DNA from 2 places in the Thermicanus aegyptius DSM 12793 genome. Region 2 is predicted to be linked to the other one. Evidence: riboswitches for the same ligand, from Rfam matches in the RefSeq annotation. Region 2 holds a riboswitch; the other holds the start of a gene.
The links. A riboswitch is a leader RNA that binds a small molecule or an ion and turns the genes downstream of it on or off. The one in region 2 is predicted to bind S-adenosylmethionine.
Positions count from the first base shown of each region.

Region 1 (3,550 bases), 300 kb from region 2:
CTTTTCCTTAGGACGCGTGAAAAGCTCCACCACGCTTCCCTCCTCGATGATCTTCCCCGCCTCCAGCACCGCCACCCGGTCGCACACCTTTTGGACCACATGCATCTCGTGGGTGATCAGGAGGATGGTGATTCCGAAGTTTCGGTTGATCTCCAAGAGAAGATCCAGAATGGCCTCGGTGGTCTCCGGATCTAGGGCGCTGGTGGCTTCATCGCTTAAGAGAACTTCGGGTTCAAAGGAGAGGGCCCGGGCGATGGCGACCCTCTGCTTCTGCCCGCCGGAAAGCTGTGCCGGATAAGCTTTTTTCTTCTCCGCCAAGCCCACCACGGAAAGGTAACGGTCCACCCGGGCTCTTACTTCCTCCTGGGGGAGGCCGGCCAATCTCAACGGGATCGCCAGATTTTCCTCCACCGTCGCCGTTTTCAGGAGGTTAAATCCCTGAAAGATCATGCCGATCTTTCGACGAGCTTTCAACAATTCATGCGGGGGAAGGGAGGTAAGCTCAACCCCGTTTACATAAACCTTGCCCGCTGTAGGCTTCTCCAGGAGATTGACGGTGCGGATCAGCGTGCTCTTTCCGGCTCCGCTGTAACCGATCACCCCGAAAATCTCTCCCTTTTTCACATGGAGAGATACATCCTTTAATGCCTCCACATTCCCATTCTTGCTCACATAGCTTTTGGAGAGATTCTCCAATCGGATCATACACTTCACCCCTTTCAGGCATTCTCCTCTCATCTGCTCGTTTACCACGCAGGGACGACCGACCCCTGGAACTTCTCCTCGATAAACTTCTTCACCTCATCGGAATGGTACGCTTTAATCAATTTCTGAAGCACCGGATCATCCTTGTTCTCCGTGCGAACCACGATCACGTTTACCCAGGGAGAATCCTTCGGTTCGAGCACGATGGCATCCCGGCTGGGAAGGTACCCATGTTCGATGGCAAAATTGGTATTGATCGCCGCCGCATCCAGCTCGTCCAACTGGCGGGGAATCTGGGAAGCTTCCAATTCGACGAATTGGTAGTTATGGGGATTCTCCTGGATATCTTTCACCGTCGCTTTCACCCCGACCCCATCCTTCAGCTTAATGAGACCCGCCTGCTGGAAGAGGATGAGGGCCCGTGCCCCATTGGTCGGATCGTTGGGGAGGCCAATCTTTCCGCCGTCGGGGATCTCCTTCACATCCTTCACCTTTTTGGAATAGATGCCCATCGGGAAATTGACGGTGGGAGCAATATCGGTGAGATCAAGATTCCGGTCTTTTTTCATCTGCTCCAAGAAGGGCTTGTGTTGGTAAATATTCACATCCAATTCCCCTTCGGCCAGGGCCACATTGGGCATCACATATTCGTTAAATACCTTCAAGGTAATATTCAGCCCATCCTTCGCCGCAACTTCCTTTACCTTTTCCATAATCTGCTCATGGGGGCCGGCCGTTACCCCTACCAATAACTTGTCGGGGCTTAACGCCTTTCCGGAGGTTTGGCTTCCGCATCCTGCGAGGATCGCCAGGATGGAGGTAAGAAGGATCACAATGAGGCCTTTTTTCATGCAATATTCCACTCCTTTTCTTCTCTTTTTCTGAATGAGCGAAGCGTTCCATCCATCATCCCGCCGGTGCTCCTTTCTTGGAGAGAAGGCGACAAAAGAAAACCCCCTCGGAGAAAGAGGGGGAACGATTCACGCCGGTCCCTTCTTATCTCTCAAGACAGGTCTTTCCGCCTTGCAGGAATTGGCACCTTTTCTTGGCTTCGCCAAGAACGGTTGCCGGGTTTCATCGGGCCAGTCCCTCCACCACTCTGGATAAGAAAGTGCTATTCAGATGATGAGAAGAGTATATAGAGATCTTGTCGATTTGTCAATACAGCAAAATTTTGCAAAATCGGATTAGCGGAAATGGACCACATACTGGTCCGGACCGGTTGGGATGAGGCTCCCGCCTTTCGGTTCCAAAGAGATCGTCATGCCCTCTCCATGTTGAGAAGCCTCTCCCTGGTAATAGAGATGAGCCCCCCGTTTTTCGATCTGTAAGAGGCCCAGATTGGAAGCGTTTCTCTTCTCCCTCATCCAGACTTGGTAATCCTTTTCCGCGAGAGGGAGGACTTCCTCCATGATGAGGAGCACCTCTTGAGAATTGCTGTTGATCCATACATAACCATGCACCTGTTCATCCTGGAGGGAGATGACGTCATAGCGGACCGTCAGGGGATCAAAGATAAAAGGATAATCGGCAGTAAAGGGTGCTTCTTCCTTTCCAAGGGAGGATACCGTTGTATACGGCGAATTGCCGCCGCCCTGTGGGACGGTCGAGACGTAAGGCGGCTCCTTCAGGGTGATCGGGGTGAAGGACGGGCGGTTTTGCCAGAGCAAGAGGCTCCCGGAGGCAAGGAAGAAGAGGAGAAAGGAAAAGAGAACCGCACGTTTATGCCTCAAGGGAAAGGAGAAAAAGCGGGTGACCCATCTCCTGCCGTTCCGAAATATCCCCTTTCGCAGAAGAAAGGAGAAGATGAGCCTCCGTTTCAGGCGGCGCGGAGGTCTTTGGGCGGCCGGAAGGGCGTAGAGGAGAGTTCGCCATCCTTCCACCTGCCGGCGGCATTGAAGGCAGCGGGTGAGATGCTGTTCGACCCGAATCCTCCCTTTCTGGGGAAGCTTGCCTACCACATAATCGACCATCTCTTCCTGCTGTAGGCAGGTGTTACCGTTTCGGTTCACCGCTCGTCACCTCCAGCCAGCCTACCTGGCTCAGCTGCTTCCGGACATTTTTTAGCCCGTAACGGAGCAGCGATTTAATCGTGCCCAGAGGTCGTCCCAACTCCTCGGCCAATTCCTGGTGTGTCTTCGATCCAAAATAGAAACGCTCGATCGCCTGCCGCTGCAAATCCGGCAACCTGTGGATGGCTTCTTCCGCCATTTCCTGTTCCAGACGGCGGATCGCCTTCTCCTCGGTTCGTTCCGCCGACGCCTGGGATCGGTAAAGCCCCCCGATATCCTCCACCAAAAGGGGCTTTTTCTTGCGCAGGCGATCCAGGGAACGGCTGCGGGAGAGGACGGCCAGCCATGCTTGAAAACTGCCCCGCTCCGGATCGTATTGATGGATGCGTTCCATCACTTCGATAAAGAGATCGTGGGTCAGATCCTCCGCTTCCATGGGATCATGCAACATCTTTAAGGAGATTTGATAGAGAAAAGGGCTATATTCTTCATAAAATTGCTGGAAGGATGATAGACGGCCTTCCTTCAGCCCCTTCACCAGCGCTTCATCGGGGCTTCCCGGATTCCGCCCGGATTCTTCACGTTCTATCATTCTACTTCCTCCCTTTATCCTCCGTATCCACCGCGAAAAGTACCTCCCGCTTCTACTATACAAAAAAATCGGTGCAAGAAAAATCCCATTTTATGCAAAGAAAGAATAAATCCATCTCTATCTTTACTACGTACTGAGTTTAGATTTGGATGAATAAAAGGAGGGATCTTTTTATGAAGCGGCGAATCTTCGCCACCGGGCTCATCGCCCTGCTCTTCTTTCTTAGCTTTGGAGGAGGGGC
Region 1 covers NZ_KI783301.1:1,896,729-1,900,278, reverse strand. Annotated here, with positions in the region: gene THEAE_RS0110090 (methionine ABC transporter ATP-binding protein) at 1-705, opposite strand, end outside; gene THEAE_RS0110085 (MetQ/NlpA family ABC transporter substrate-binding protein) at 747-1,556, opposite strand; SAM riboswitch class I at 1,699-1,815, opposite strand; gene THEAE_RS0110075 (anti-sigma factor) at 1,893-2,717, opposite strand; gene THEAE_RS0110070 (RNA polymerase sigma factor) at 2,701-3,309, opposite strand; gene THEAE_RS0110065 (COG1470 family protein) at 3,483-3,550, shown strand, end outside.
Region 1: another riboswitch for S-adenosylmethionine. It lies ahead of THEAE_RS0110085 (MetQ/NlpA family ABC transporter substrate-binding protein); the one in region 2 lies ahead of metX (homoserine O-acetyltransferase MetX).

Region 2 (13,449 bases):
TGATGGGCAGAAATCTTTGCCAGAATATTATTTAAGTAGTTTAAGGATTTCACATTAGGACTTAAAACATCGGGGCGATTCCTGCGCACAGAGACGGAGACCACTTCCAAACCTTTTTCATATAACTCTTTAGGAAATAAAGCCAATTCTTCCGCAATAACGATCACTTGTGCTTTTTCGCACTTATTTGGGTCTAAACCAAGATCCCCAACTCCCCTTGATACAATGACCCGGATATAAGCCGAATCAAGCTCGTTTTTCCGGAGCGTCTCTACAATAATCTCTTCCATTTCTTCCCGGGTATGGGGAATGGTAAGGAGAATTGATTTTGCGGAATCGTAAAGCCGATCCACATGCTCTTTCAGGCGGAAAACATTTCCCGAATAAGCTCGAATCCCTTCGAAGACTCCATCTCCATAAAGAAAACCATGGTCATAAACAGAAATCTTCGCTTCTTCTTTTGGGACATATTCCCCGTTTAGGTAGATTAGTAAACTCATCTTACCCTGCCCTTCTTTCATTGACGTTTTTTAAGAAAAGGATAAAGGGAAACCTCTGAGAAGGTTGATCTTCCATAAAGCCAGAACCTTCCGCAGAGGTTTTTCTCCTCACGGTGTACAGGGTTGCCCCTGTTGATATCGCTCGGTCCAGTCCCTTTTACGGCGGAACCCTAGATACCCTCCTGTCTTTCCCTTTCTTTTTTCGAATATTCTAATACGCAAATTAAAAGAAAGCAACATGCTTTCAATAATTTTTTTTATAATTTGAAATCATGTTGAAAACTTGTAAACGCTTACTGCCGCATGGGATTTGGGGTCTAAATAATTGTGACAACTTTGTAAAGTTTTTGAAAGCGGTTTATCAGATGTCATTTTAATTTACACATTAATCAAATATGCCGTCTTTACGTCCCTTTTTTGTGATTATTTATATCATGTAATGTTTTATTTTCTATCATTTATTGTTAGGTTAGAGATATCATGATGAAAATGAATCCGACCGCTTTCTCTTTGAAAAAAAAAAAAAAGAGACCATGTGGCTGCATAGTCTCTTACCCAAGACTCTATTGGCACGATTCAACACTTTTTAACGGGTCGCTGCCGAAATGGCCTGATCGAGATCTTCGATGAGATCTTCTACGTTCTCAATGCCTACGGATAAGCGAATCAGATCCTCTGTGATTCCCGTTTGGGCGATCTCTTCCGGGCTTAATTGCTGATGGGTCGTGCTGGCCGGATGAATAATCAAGCTCTTCGCATCTCCTACGTTTGCCAAATGGGACCAGAGTTTTACGGAGTTGATCACTTTCGCCCCCGCTTCCCTCCCCCCCTTAATCCCAAATGTGATCACCGCGCCTGCACCTCGGGGGAGGTATTTCGCCGCCAGGTGATGGGAAGGATGTTCGGGAAGTTCAGGGTAATTGACCCAACTTACCTGAGGATGTCTTTTTAAGTATGCGACGACATCCCTGGTATTTTTAATATGTTCTTTCATCCTGACGGCTAAGGTTTCTAATCCTAGGGCAAGTTGAAAGGCATTAAATGGGCTGATGGAAGGACCTAAATCCCTAAGCAATTGAACTCTCGCCTTGACGATAAAAGCAGCATTTTGAAAGGCTTCAGAGTATACGATGTTATGATAACTTGGATCGGGAGTGGTAAATTCGGGGAACTTGGGAGAATTCCAATCAAAACGTCCTCCGTCTATAATTACTCCCCCGAGTGTGGTTCCATTGCCGCTGATCCACTTGGTCGCCGAATGAACCACGATATCTGCCCCATGTTCTAAGGGCCTTACCAGATAAGGAGTTCCAAAGGTGTTGTCCACGATGAGAGGAATGCCTGCTTCATGGGCGATTTTCGCCACTTCTTCAATATCGAGCACATCCAGGCTGGGATTCCCGATCACCTCTGCATAAATCGCTTTTGTATTGGGTGTAATCGCCTCTCTAAAATTTTGAGGATCGTTCGGATCTACGAAACGAGTACGAATTCCATATTTCGGAAGGGTGGTGGAAAAAAGATTATATGTTCCTCCATACAATTTTACAGAGGAGAGGATCTCATCTCCAGCTTTTGCCAAGTTGAGGATGGTCAGGGTGATCGCGGCAGCGCCGCTGGCTAAGGCAAGAGCCCCTACGCCCCCTTCCAACTTTGTAATCCTTTCTTCAAAGGCGGTCACCGTGGGATTATGGATCCGTGTATAGATATACCCCGTCTCCTTTAATGCAAAGAGATTGGCCGCATGCTCCGTATTCTCAAATTGATAAGCGGTAGACAGATAGAGGGGAAATGCCCTCGCTCCCGTTACCGGATCCGGTTGTACTCCTCCATGGATGGCTACAGTTTCAAAGCGGTACTCTCCCATTCCTATTCCTCCTTGTTTTAAGTATCTATCTCACTTCCCCTTTCTTAAGATAGGGAAGAAGATTTCAGAGCGTCGGTGATGAAACCTCCCCAGCGGTCAAACTCTGTTAAAAATCCGTCATGACCAAAATGAGTGGTTACTTCATGATAATCTGCTCGGACTCCTTTTTCTCTGAGAAGTCCTACGAAACGGAAAATTTCATCGGGGGGGTAAAGGAGATCTCCTTGAAAGGCCAGGGCAACCACTTGGCTGCGATATCCTTCAACCGCTTTTTCCACCCCTCCCCTTCCCCGTCCGATATCGTGATAATCCATCGCTTTTAAAAGATAGAGATATGAGTTGGCATCAAAGCGCCTAGAAAGTTTCTCCCCTTGATAGGTTAAGTAGGATTCAACCTGAAATGCGATCTCCCTGTGGTCGCTCCCCCATCCCCCTTTCATCTCCCTGGAGAAACGATGATTAAAGAGTTTCGGTGTTCGATAGGTGAGAAGCCCGGCGATTCTGGCGATGGAAAGTCCCATGATAGGTTGTTCCTCAGGATCATACATCCCCTCTTTCCAGGCGGGATCATTAAGAATGGCCAATCGACCTATGGCATTAAAGGAGATAGCATAGTCGGAGAGGAAAGGTGTAACGGCGATCGGGATGATGAGATCCATAAAATCGGGATAAAGGAGACCCCATTCAAGCACCTGCATTCCGCCTAACGATCCCCCTATAACCGCCTTTAGATGGGAAATCCCGATTTTTTGAAGAAAGCGGTGTTGGGCATGGACCATATCCCGTACTGTAATAAAAGGGAAATTGGATCGATAGGCTTCTCCCGTATTGGGATCGGGGCTTAGCGGGCCCGTCGAACCGTTACAACCCCCGATCACATTGGTGGTAATGACTTGAAAACGGTTTGTATCAATAAAACGTTCGGGGCCTACCAATTCCCTCCACCATCCAGGGGCAGATTCACTCCCTACGGTGTATTGATTTCCCGTTAGGGCATGGCAGACCAGGATGGTAGGTGCACTTTCCGGACCCACACGTTCATAAGCAATCTTAACATTCGGCAATACCTTGCCGGATTCCAGTAGTAAGTCCCCAATGGGGAGTACCCCTGTATGGGGTTGAATAGCTGTCCCAGCTTTTGTCAACCTGATCCCCTCCTTCTCCTTTTTCTCTTCGCACTTCATTTCCCCAATTAAAAATCCCTCTTCGATAAGAAGAGGGATTTTGTCACACCATCACACTCATCTTATCTCTCAGAGCTTTTAAAGCTCTGCAGGAATTGGCACCGCGTTTTTAAGCCTTTCCGCTTAAAACCGGTTGCCGGGCGTCATTGGGCCAGTCCCTCAGCCTCTCTGGATAAGAGAATCTCATTTCTTTTCAATTGTGAGTTCATTGTGAAATCCTATTTGCTATATAGCATAGTCGACCTGGATTCATTTGTCAACGGTAATTTTTATTTTTTCCTTTTTTTTTTCGAATACTAACCTGTAAAGGAAAGATTCCCGATTCGATGCACCGCTCAAAAATGAAAATAACGGTCCAAGAATCGGACGAGACATACCCCGATCCCTTTTAAAAGAAAAAGGATGATACGAATCGCCTTAAAACCTCAACAATCGTTAGAACCAAAGGAGGGAAAGGTGTGATCTTCATCTCCAATAGCCTCATGAAATTTTTATTTTTCCCCCTTCTTCTGCGCGGAGGAGGGATCAAAAGATGGTTAGGTGCAGGAGTTCTTCTGGCCCTTATAGGATCTGTGGCAGATCCCATTTGGTTGTCTAAGATGGGAGCAAAAAGGAGTCTATCCATTGGACTTCCTCTTATGTACTATCTCCTCCGCCGATTGGGGAGGGAATCTTTAGTTAAAGGATTATGGGGAATAACCCTCCTTGGTCTTATCGAGTTCCTGCTCCATGAGTGGGTGATCGACAAAAGAAAAGAAGAGGGAGATGAAGAATATCTTTCATGAAGGGCGGGGAGATCACACCTTAAATTTGCCCACAAGCGCCAGAAATTCCTCCGCCATTTTTGAGAGGAAAGCGGCAGACGATGAGATTTCCTCCATCGATGCCAACTGTTCTTCGGTGCCCGCCGCTACGTTTTGGGTTCCGGATGCGGTTGCCCCTGCCACGCTGGCAATTTGGTTAATCGAATGGACTACTCGATCTGTTCCCGTAGAAATTTGCTTTGTGGCGGCTGATACATCTTGCGCCTGCGCCACTACGTTATTTACCGAGCGCTGAATTTCTTCAAACGATTCACCTACTTTGTTGACAACTTTAATCCCATCAGACACCTCTTTTGTCGTGGTCTCCATCGATTGAACCACATGATTCGTTTCATATTGGATCGAGTTAATCAGTTCTGCAATTTTTTGTGCTGATCGAGCCGATTGCTCGGCCAATTTGCGAACTTCCTCAGCGACTACAGAAAATCCACGTCCGTGCTCCCCGGCTCTGGCGGCCTCGATCGTAGCGTTTAAAGCCAATAGATTGGTCTGTGCGGCAATACTTGCAATCACATCTACAATCTGTTCGATTTCTTGGGAACTTTTACCCAATCTTTTCACCGCCTCGGCCAGCTCATTCACCGTAGTACTAATGGAATTCATCTGCTTGATCGTCGTCCGAATGGCAAGATTTCCTGCGGATGCTGTTTCCGAAGCTTGAATCGCAGCAGCAGAGACACTTTCTGCATTGTCAGCAATTTGTTGCACGGTGGTGGAGACTTCATAAATCGCACTTATGCCGTCACTTACACTGCGGACTTGATTCTCGGAACCCATCGCCACTTCTTGCATGGTCGAAACAATTTGTTCGGTCGCTTTGCTGGTTTGTTCGGCGCTGGCTGTCAATTCCTCTGATGACGCGGCGATCTGTTCCGCACTGGTTTTGATCTGATGGATTAGACTGCGAAAGTTTGTGGTCATCTTATTGAACGAATTCGCAAGATCTCCAATTTCATCGCGGTTTTTTACTCTGATCTCCTCCGCAGTTAAATTCCCTGTTGCAATTTGTTCCGCAAATTTCGTCATAGACGCAATCGGTTTTGTGATCTTCCGGGAAATGACGAGACCGATCAAAATCGTTACAATAAAGGCTCCTATGGAATAGGATGAAATACCGTTTGTAATGCCGAATAAAAAGGCGACGAATAAAATAAAACCGACCAGTTTCACCCGAATTGGTATTTTGATCCTCATTTTCATCTTCAACTCTCCTTTCTTTCAGACGTTCTCTTCTATCGAAACCGCTAGCATTCCCTTACCCGCTCTCCAACAACATTTCAATCGCCTTGGCGGCCCCGTCCGCAGTAACATCTTCTGCAACGAGATCCGCCGCAGACTTAAGCTCTTTACAAGCATTTCCCATGGCGATGCCGAGATGTGCGGAGCGGATCATCTCGATATCATTCGGTCCGTCGCCGATGGCGGCCGCAACGGATTCATCTAGTGAAAACCGTTTTAACACATGGTGCATTCCAATCGCTTTGGAGTTGGCGAGAGGATTTATGTTCGCCGCGGACGAGGCTACATGCCATGGATAAAACTGAAATTCTTGTCCAAAACGTTCCTGGTATAGGGTTAGTTCTTCCATCGGCGCGATCAGTTCCATTTGATAGATAGGATGGGTTTTCCAATACGATGGGTTTAGTTTGGGAGTATAATGTTTCCAATAGGAATGGTTGAGTGTGGTAGTATATTGAAAAATTTCCCGTACCTTCGGATGATCCAGCGTCGTTGCGTAATAACCGTCCATTCCAGGAAATATGAGTGGATGCATATTAGAATTTGCAAAGGAAACCAGCTGTTCTACCCTGCTTTCGTCTATGGGGTTGTCATACACCACCTCTCCATCGACAACAACCAGTCCTCCGTTATAAGCGATACACCCCCTGATGGAAAGAGATTCGGCGAGCGGAATCATGGAGAAGAGGGGCCTGCCGGATACTAGGATGGGAACAATGCCTCGTTCATGGAGCATGAAGATGGCACGGCGAACGCGTTCCGAAACCTCACCTTTTTTTGGAACGATGAGAGTTCCGTCGATATCAAAAAAGAACATACGAATCATGGCATTTCCCCTTTTTTCTTTCTAATTGGGCTTTTTACACCCAACTTCGGGCCATTTCGGTTATTTCGTCCGCAACCGGCCGCTTTCGTCCAACAACTCACCGGCACTGTCGCGATCAAGTACCACGGTCACGTCTTTGTGCAAGTTGAGGATGCTCGCAGGAACGTCCGTACGAACCTCACCGTAGACGGATTTAGCGATGATCTTCGCTTTCTCGCGCCCAAATGCCATCAACACGATTTTATCGGCTTGTAATATGGCCTGAACCCCCATAGTAATCGCACGCTTTGGCACCTCTCCAATGTCGTTGAAAAATCTCGCGTTGCTCATTACGGTCTCCGGGCGCAATTCAACAATGTGCGTTCCGGAAAGTAAGGTGTCATCCGGTTCATTGAAACCAATGTGCCCATTAACGCCAATCCCAAGGATCTGAAGGTGAATCGGATGAGAATGGATGATTTCGTCGTATCTGCGGCATTCCGCTTCCAAATCGGTTGCTACCCCGTTTGGCAGATATATATTCTCTTTTGGTATGTTTACATGGGAAAAGAGATGTTTCCACATAAACCACGAATAACTTTGAGGATGGGAAGAATCTAATCCGATATACTCATCCAAGTTGATGGTCGTTACCCGTGATAAGTCGAGACCACACTGATGCAGATGAACCAATGCCTCGTAAAAAGGAATCGGCGTAGACCCAGTGGCAAGTCCCAAAACAGGTTTCCTTCGACTTTCAATGATCTGTTCCGCTAATGCAGCAACATAGATGCCCGCGTCATGGGGGCTGTTGAAGATTCGAATCTTCACTTTGCCATCCCTCCTCTCTTCCATTGACCCAAGAATGGTTTCACGTTGTCATTGAAGAATTTTGTGATAACTTATCTCACTCCGTCTGCGTAAGAAATTTACAAAGAGTCTCTACCGCTTCCACTTCGTCCGCCCCTTCGGCCCGAATGGTAACTTCGGTTCCCTTAACGACAGCCATCGACATCAACCCTAGAATGCTTCCGGCATCCACAGCTTTTCCTTCTTTGATCACAAATACTTTGCTTCCAAATTGACGTACCTTTTGGATAAACTCAGTGGCAGGGCGTGCGTGCAGCCCTTGGTTTAAGTTAACAATTGCTTTTTTTTCGTACATAATTCGTCACCTATCCTTACGAAGCATTTAAAAGGGATTACGACAACACGGAAGTCCCAAATTCCGGTGCGCTCACCCCAAAGTAATCCGCTATTGTGGCCGCAACATCGGCGAGTGTGGTGCGTAGCCCCAGTTCCCGCGCCGGAGATCCCTTTACACAGACGAGAAGCGGGGTTGTTTCCCGGGTATGCTGGCTTGTGCCTATGGTCGGGTCATTGCCATGATCGGCGGTTACGATCAGGAGCTCTCCGGGATGAAGCATATCGTAAATACGGCGTAAACCTGCGTCCGCAATTTCCAAGACCGCCGCGAACTTTTCCGGGTTCTGCTCATGACCGGCTAAATCCGTTTCCTGAATGGTAGCGGAGATAAATCCGCTCTTCATATTCTCCAATCGATTACAGATTAGGTCCATCACGCCCTGGCTGTTGACCATGGGATTTCGTTCCATCACCTCTCCCGTGATCACATCCGCCATCTTCCCATACAGATATACTTCCAATCCTTGCTTCATGAGGATGGAATGTATTTGTTTGTCGGGATCAATTCCAAAACCTAGATGCCGAACTTGATAGTTCTCGTTGTATATATTTAGACGTCCCATATCCACACCGGTCCGCTCCGGTTTTATCACAATGTTCAAGAGAATATCACTTACGGTAATGCCGGTCCCTCCCAAAGGAATGACGCGGCTGGTTTCGGCGATGGTCCGTACAATTTTCCCAATCTCAAAGATCTTTTCAAACGGGGTCGTATCCAATGCTCCTGTAATGTTGATGATCTGCCCCGGGTCATTTTCCATATTGTCGGCGATGACAACCTCGTTGTCGACGAGCAGAATGCCGGTACCTGCAACCGGATATTCTACTTTGAACCCTCTTTCCACCAGCCGTTTTTCAATCAGCGGCGCCAATTCACGGATAAACTGTGTTTTTGGCATAATCGGTTTTGCTCCCATGATTTCGTTATGACCGGTATAACTGTCCGCCCCGTAATGATATAGATTGCATTTGCCATAACTCGCCAGAGGGGGAGTAAGCGCTAATAACGAAGGATCGTTAAGGATATGGGGGAGCCCTAACCGACTAAGGAAGGGTATCTTTACACTTGTTTGTTCAATGACATGCCGCATCGTATTCGCATTTCTATCTTGCGGACGGACAGCGGAAACATCTTCCATCGCCCCCGCACCGAATCCATCAAGAACACACAGGACTGCTCGTTTCATCCGATTCGCTTCCCTTCAACATTATAAATTCCGGCAACCTTAAGTCGCCCCTCATGAACTCCCGTTACAGGAACCACGTTAGCTCGGGTTACGAACATCTGCGTTCGAAAAGCGAGGATCACGGGTGTTCCTGCTGGAAATTTACCGGCAATTTTCAAGTAGTAGTCGATGCTTTCCGCATGGAGAGGAGCTACCTCAACATGTTCCGCCGTTGTCAAGGAACCTCCCACAAGCGCATGTTGAATATGTCCACGGGCATAATACCCGCCTCCATAAACATAACTATAACCGTTGAAGTAGTGGGAGACTTCGGTAATGTAGAGGTAGGACGGCACTTCCACCTGCCCGGGTAACGCATGCAAAGGGGTGGACCCCGTCAAAGCATGCCCCGGTTCCCCATGAGTGACGCCCGCGGCTCGCAACATGGGAAGGGTTGCCACACAAGTGACGCTTGGTGCGTTCACCTGCTTCAATTCAACCCCCAATTCCTGAAGTCGCTCTTTAGCCAACTGAAGTGTTTTAAGGTTGTTGGTGAACGTGGGGACACCATCCTGCACAATGACGCACGGAAAAGAGGTGACTCCCACCACACGCACATTGGGAAGTGCCGATATGGTCTGAACCACTTCCTCCAAATCGTTAAGCGGTATCCCCCCTTCTTGTGCGTCGTACAAATAGTCATCCGGCCGTACGACACGCAACAGAAGATCCTGCTCGTAGCCAAGGTCGGAAGCCACCCGGGAGACCTCCCTCGCCGCATCGATACTAAAAACTGTGACCACTTCCGGACGCCACCGGAGAATTGGCTCCATGTAATATCGGGGGATTTGCACAAGATGCCCCACATGTCCCAATTCCACCCCATTTTGCGCCAAGGTTAGGGCTTCCACCGGATCAACCGCAACGGCCTTTTTTATACCTGCCGACACGATGGATTGATAAACAACCGGATTCCGACCGAATTGCTTGGTCATGAAGTAAAGATTAATTCTCTCTTTTTTTGCGGTTTGTACGATGGACTCGGTGTTCCGTTGGATTTGGTCCACATCTAAAACATAGGAATTGGGGGGGATGAATCCGGACTTGTAGAGTTGAAGCGCACGATCGATAAACGTTTCATTTCTAGTGAGCAATTGAGCGAGAAACATGATGTCACATCCCTTCATGAAAAAAACCAGTCTGCCCGTAACGCATGCGTCGAAGGAAGTAATCCTCAAATAGCGCGGATCGTGGATAGTGTTTCGCCAGCAGGCCGGCCACTGCGATCGCATGATTACCCGATTCTACGCCACTTGGCGCAATGACGATAAATCCCGATGCGGCCTTATTCCCCGGGACGGCCACGGACGTCGTATTTGCCAGGTTCGCGCTGCGCAGAAGAAACTTTCCACCCAGCCCGTCCGGACGTCCGTCCATGACCAAAGAGTCTGCATACTCTTTTACATCTACGGGGCCTTCCATGCTGATAATCACTTGGTTTTCATTGAAAAGTTCATTCATCAGAGAAAGCCCACGAGTTCTCTCATACGAATCCCCTTTATCAAATCGGCGAATCGTACATCCGTACTGACGCAATAGGTCCTCTACATTATCCGGCGCCGCACGGTCCAGTGCAATATACAGTCCTTCTACATGATCGTCCAGGGTTCGACACAACAGCGTTTCGATACCACTCTTCGCAAAGGCGAATGAGTGACTGATAACTCCAATCCCCACTTCCAGGGAAAATCCGTCGGTGGAACGAGACGGGTGCAGCCCGGTTAACCCCATTCCCTTGGCGTTGATCCCATATAACTGAGTGGCAAGCGCCGGGCCTAAGATTGATCCGCCTCCGTCCGTAACGATGGCGAGATCATGAATTCCACGTAAAATATTGAGGGCGCTACCGCTTGAGGAACCGGTCATGAGGCGGCCGGTCAACGGATTCGTCAATCCCGGATCCATTGCCCTCCCATACGGAGCCATTCGGTCCACGGTCATCCATACGAAGTCGGGTGCCTCGATGAGCTGCCGGACTGCATTCATCGGTATTTGATCGGTATCCTTCACACCGAATAAAATAAGCTCCATATGCTGCTCCAGTTTTTTCCTAGCGCTCGTGGGAGCTGTCGGGTTAACCCAGACGATAGAATCGGTGTACCGATAGGCGTTAGCGTAGGCGTAGGCGAACCGTTCCATCCATTCCATCTTAGTCATGATCGGATCGTACCTTCGCCAACGCCTTATTTAGGATGTCCACAACGAGCCGGGCACCGGCTCTCATCGGATTAATCCGTAACAAATAGGGTTTCAATGCCGGCTCACTTTCTAAAACCGTTCCGGAAGCGCGATAGATCATGGGAAGAACCTCATATTTTGACTCCGCCCCAACAGGATAGGGTGCTGCGCCAAATGCTTCACAGGCTGCAATCACCTGGGGAGCAATAGGTTCATCGAGGCGAGCGATGACGGTCCTGGACTGGGCATTGGCAATGTAAGCCTCGCGGATCCCCGGAACAGATCCGGCATTTAACAGGTCTGCGAGGAGGGATACCTGTTCCGATTGGACAGCAATCAGGACCGGTGCGATGGTGAATGCCCGCAACACTTCCATCGCCTCAGGGCCTTGAACCTGTCCTCCACCGGAATAGTTCCTCTCATGGATCCGCTCAATGCAGTCCTTGCTTCCCAAAACGACGCCAATCCCTTCGGGTCCCAGCAGTTTGAAGGCGGAGAAGGTAGACACATCCGCGCCCACTTGCACTCCGATATGTCTTGTCTTAAAGACGGCATAGTTTTCATCCACCACGATCGGAAGCTCCGGACGAACGCGTTTGGCGATAGCGATGACTCTCCCTAAGTCGTAGTGATCATCCGGTTTTTGGCGCGTGTGCTGAATATAAAGCAGCTTGCCGTGGTGTACGGCATCCGAGAGGGCTTTTTCATCGTGGAAATCGACGATATAGGTCTTTAGACCCAACATTCGAAATGTCTCTTTAGTGGTAGGATAGACAGGCGCATCGTGGATAATCACCGTCTCACCAGCTTCGAGATACGCCGCCAGGGACAATCGAATCGCCCCCGTCCCGGCTCCGCGAACCAACGCACAATCTTCAACACCAAAGAACTTGGCTAAGACCCTCTCTACCTTCCGTGTCCTAAGAGGGGCTCCGGACGGGGGGACTCCCACATCCCCCATCTGAAAAAATTCCGAACCGGAAAAAACATCGGCAATTGCCCGGACAAACCGAAACTGCACTTCCTTTGCATCGTCCAGAGAAATGGGTTCCAATGGGTAGAACTTCATTCTGATCACCTTAGGCGAACGTCAGGAAACGACGTGGATTTTCAATAAGCATTTTCTCGATGACCCTATCCGGCACACCTGCGTTCCGCAAATCCGGTAGAAACGTATCAAACAGATATACATAACCTGGACCGTTATTCTGGCGAAAATAGGATTTCCTCGTAAGATCGACAGATAACATCAGTTGATCCTCAAAGCCTTTATCAAGTAAGGCCAACAAGTTCGATACACGCTCGTCGTGAGGACGATACTTGTTCTTGCCGACGGTGTCGAATTGGATAAAAGCTCCACTTTTTAACAACGTTACTTGTTCATCGATATTTCGGTTGAGATCCTGATGACCAAACGAGATATGGCGAAAATCAACTTCTTCAGACTCGAATATCCGCAGTTGCGCGATTCCCATCGTGCCTAATTCACAGTGTGTGCTGAGCGGTGCGCCTGTTTTTTTATGGGCATCACAAGCAGCTCGAAACACCTTCTCTTCCGTTTTCGTCAGTTCCTGATAACTGCTCCCAATCTCGGCGATGATCCCTGCCTTGATGTGAGTTCCGTCAATTCCGGCGGTAATCTCGGATACGAACAGTTCCGCCAGCTCTTCTCTGGACTTTTCAAACGCCTCGACGGGATAAACATTTTCCTTATAAAAACCGGTTGCACATATGATGTAAATATCAAGTCTCTTTGCCAATTCAGCCAACGCCTGAACGTCCCGCCCCATCCCACGGTTCGTTACTTCCACGAACGCGTTGCACCCATAATCCTTCGTAAGAAGAAGCTCGTTCGCCAATTCCGGAGTATCTCCAAGAATTGAATCCGATTCATTGCGAACGTGAGACAAATCAAATGCGATGTGTTCGTGGATCATGGTTGCTTGCAAGGATTCCGGTTTCACATCGCCGAGTACGGTTCTGATCAATCCCATACGATTCACCCCATTAAACAACCCATGTAGGATGGGCAAGGCCCATCCTACCATGGGTGTTCCGTTTTTTTTGCAGTGGAAGTCAGGTCACAATAAGTTCAAGACATAGAAAATGTTGACGACAACACCGGTTATAATGGCTGCGAGAGGGGCGGCGGCCAACCGAATGACGGGGCGGCCAAGGGCCTCGTTAATCAAATACAACGCTCCGAATACTGCGAAAGCAAAGAAGTTTTGCGGATCTTGAGGTGAGTGGGTCATTCCCAGGGCGGCTAATGCCGAACCGATGAGCAAAGCGATCTCCAACACGTTGTTCATCGCATTGCGGATACTGTCCGATGCTTCACGCAATGACGGAAAGTTCTCAAGTCCTTTCCCAATAGCCCGAAGGGCCAACATCTCGAGGCTTATCCAGACGGCTCCAAG
Region 2 covers NZ_KI783301.1:1,591,920-1,605,368, reverse strand. Annotated here, with positions in the region: gene ilvE (branched-chain-amino-acid transaminase) at 1-500, opposite strand, end outside; gene THEAE_RS0108620 (O-acetylhomoserine aminocarboxypropyltransferase/cysteine synthase family protein) at 1,087-2,367, opposite strand; gene metX (homoserine O-acetyltransferase MetX) at 2,412-3,512, opposite strand; SAM riboswitch class I at 3,611-3,730, opposite strand; gene THEAE_RS0108605 (hypothetical protein) at 4,010-4,336, shown strand; gene THEAE_RS20480 (methyl-accepting chemotaxis protein) at 4,349-5,575, opposite strand; gene THEAE_RS0108595 (Cof-type HAD-IIB family hydrolase) at 5,631-6,440, opposite strand; gene nagB (glucosamine-6-phosphate deaminase) at 6,501-7,250, opposite strand; gene THEAE_RS0108585 (HPr family phosphocarrier protein) at 7,327-7,584, opposite strand; gene THEAE_RS0108580 (phosphopentomutase) at 7,622-8,812, opposite strand; gene THEAE_RS0108575 (alanine racemase) at 8,809-9,960, opposite strand; gene THEAE_RS21980 (amidase family protein) at 9,965-11,008, opposite strand; gene THEAE_RS0108565 (aminotransferase class V-fold PLP-dependent enzyme) at 11,001-12,098, opposite strand; gene THEAE_RS0108560 (phosphotriesterase family protein) at 12,109-13,023, opposite strand; gene THEAE_RS0108555 (YhfT family protein) at 13,111-13,449, opposite strand, start outside.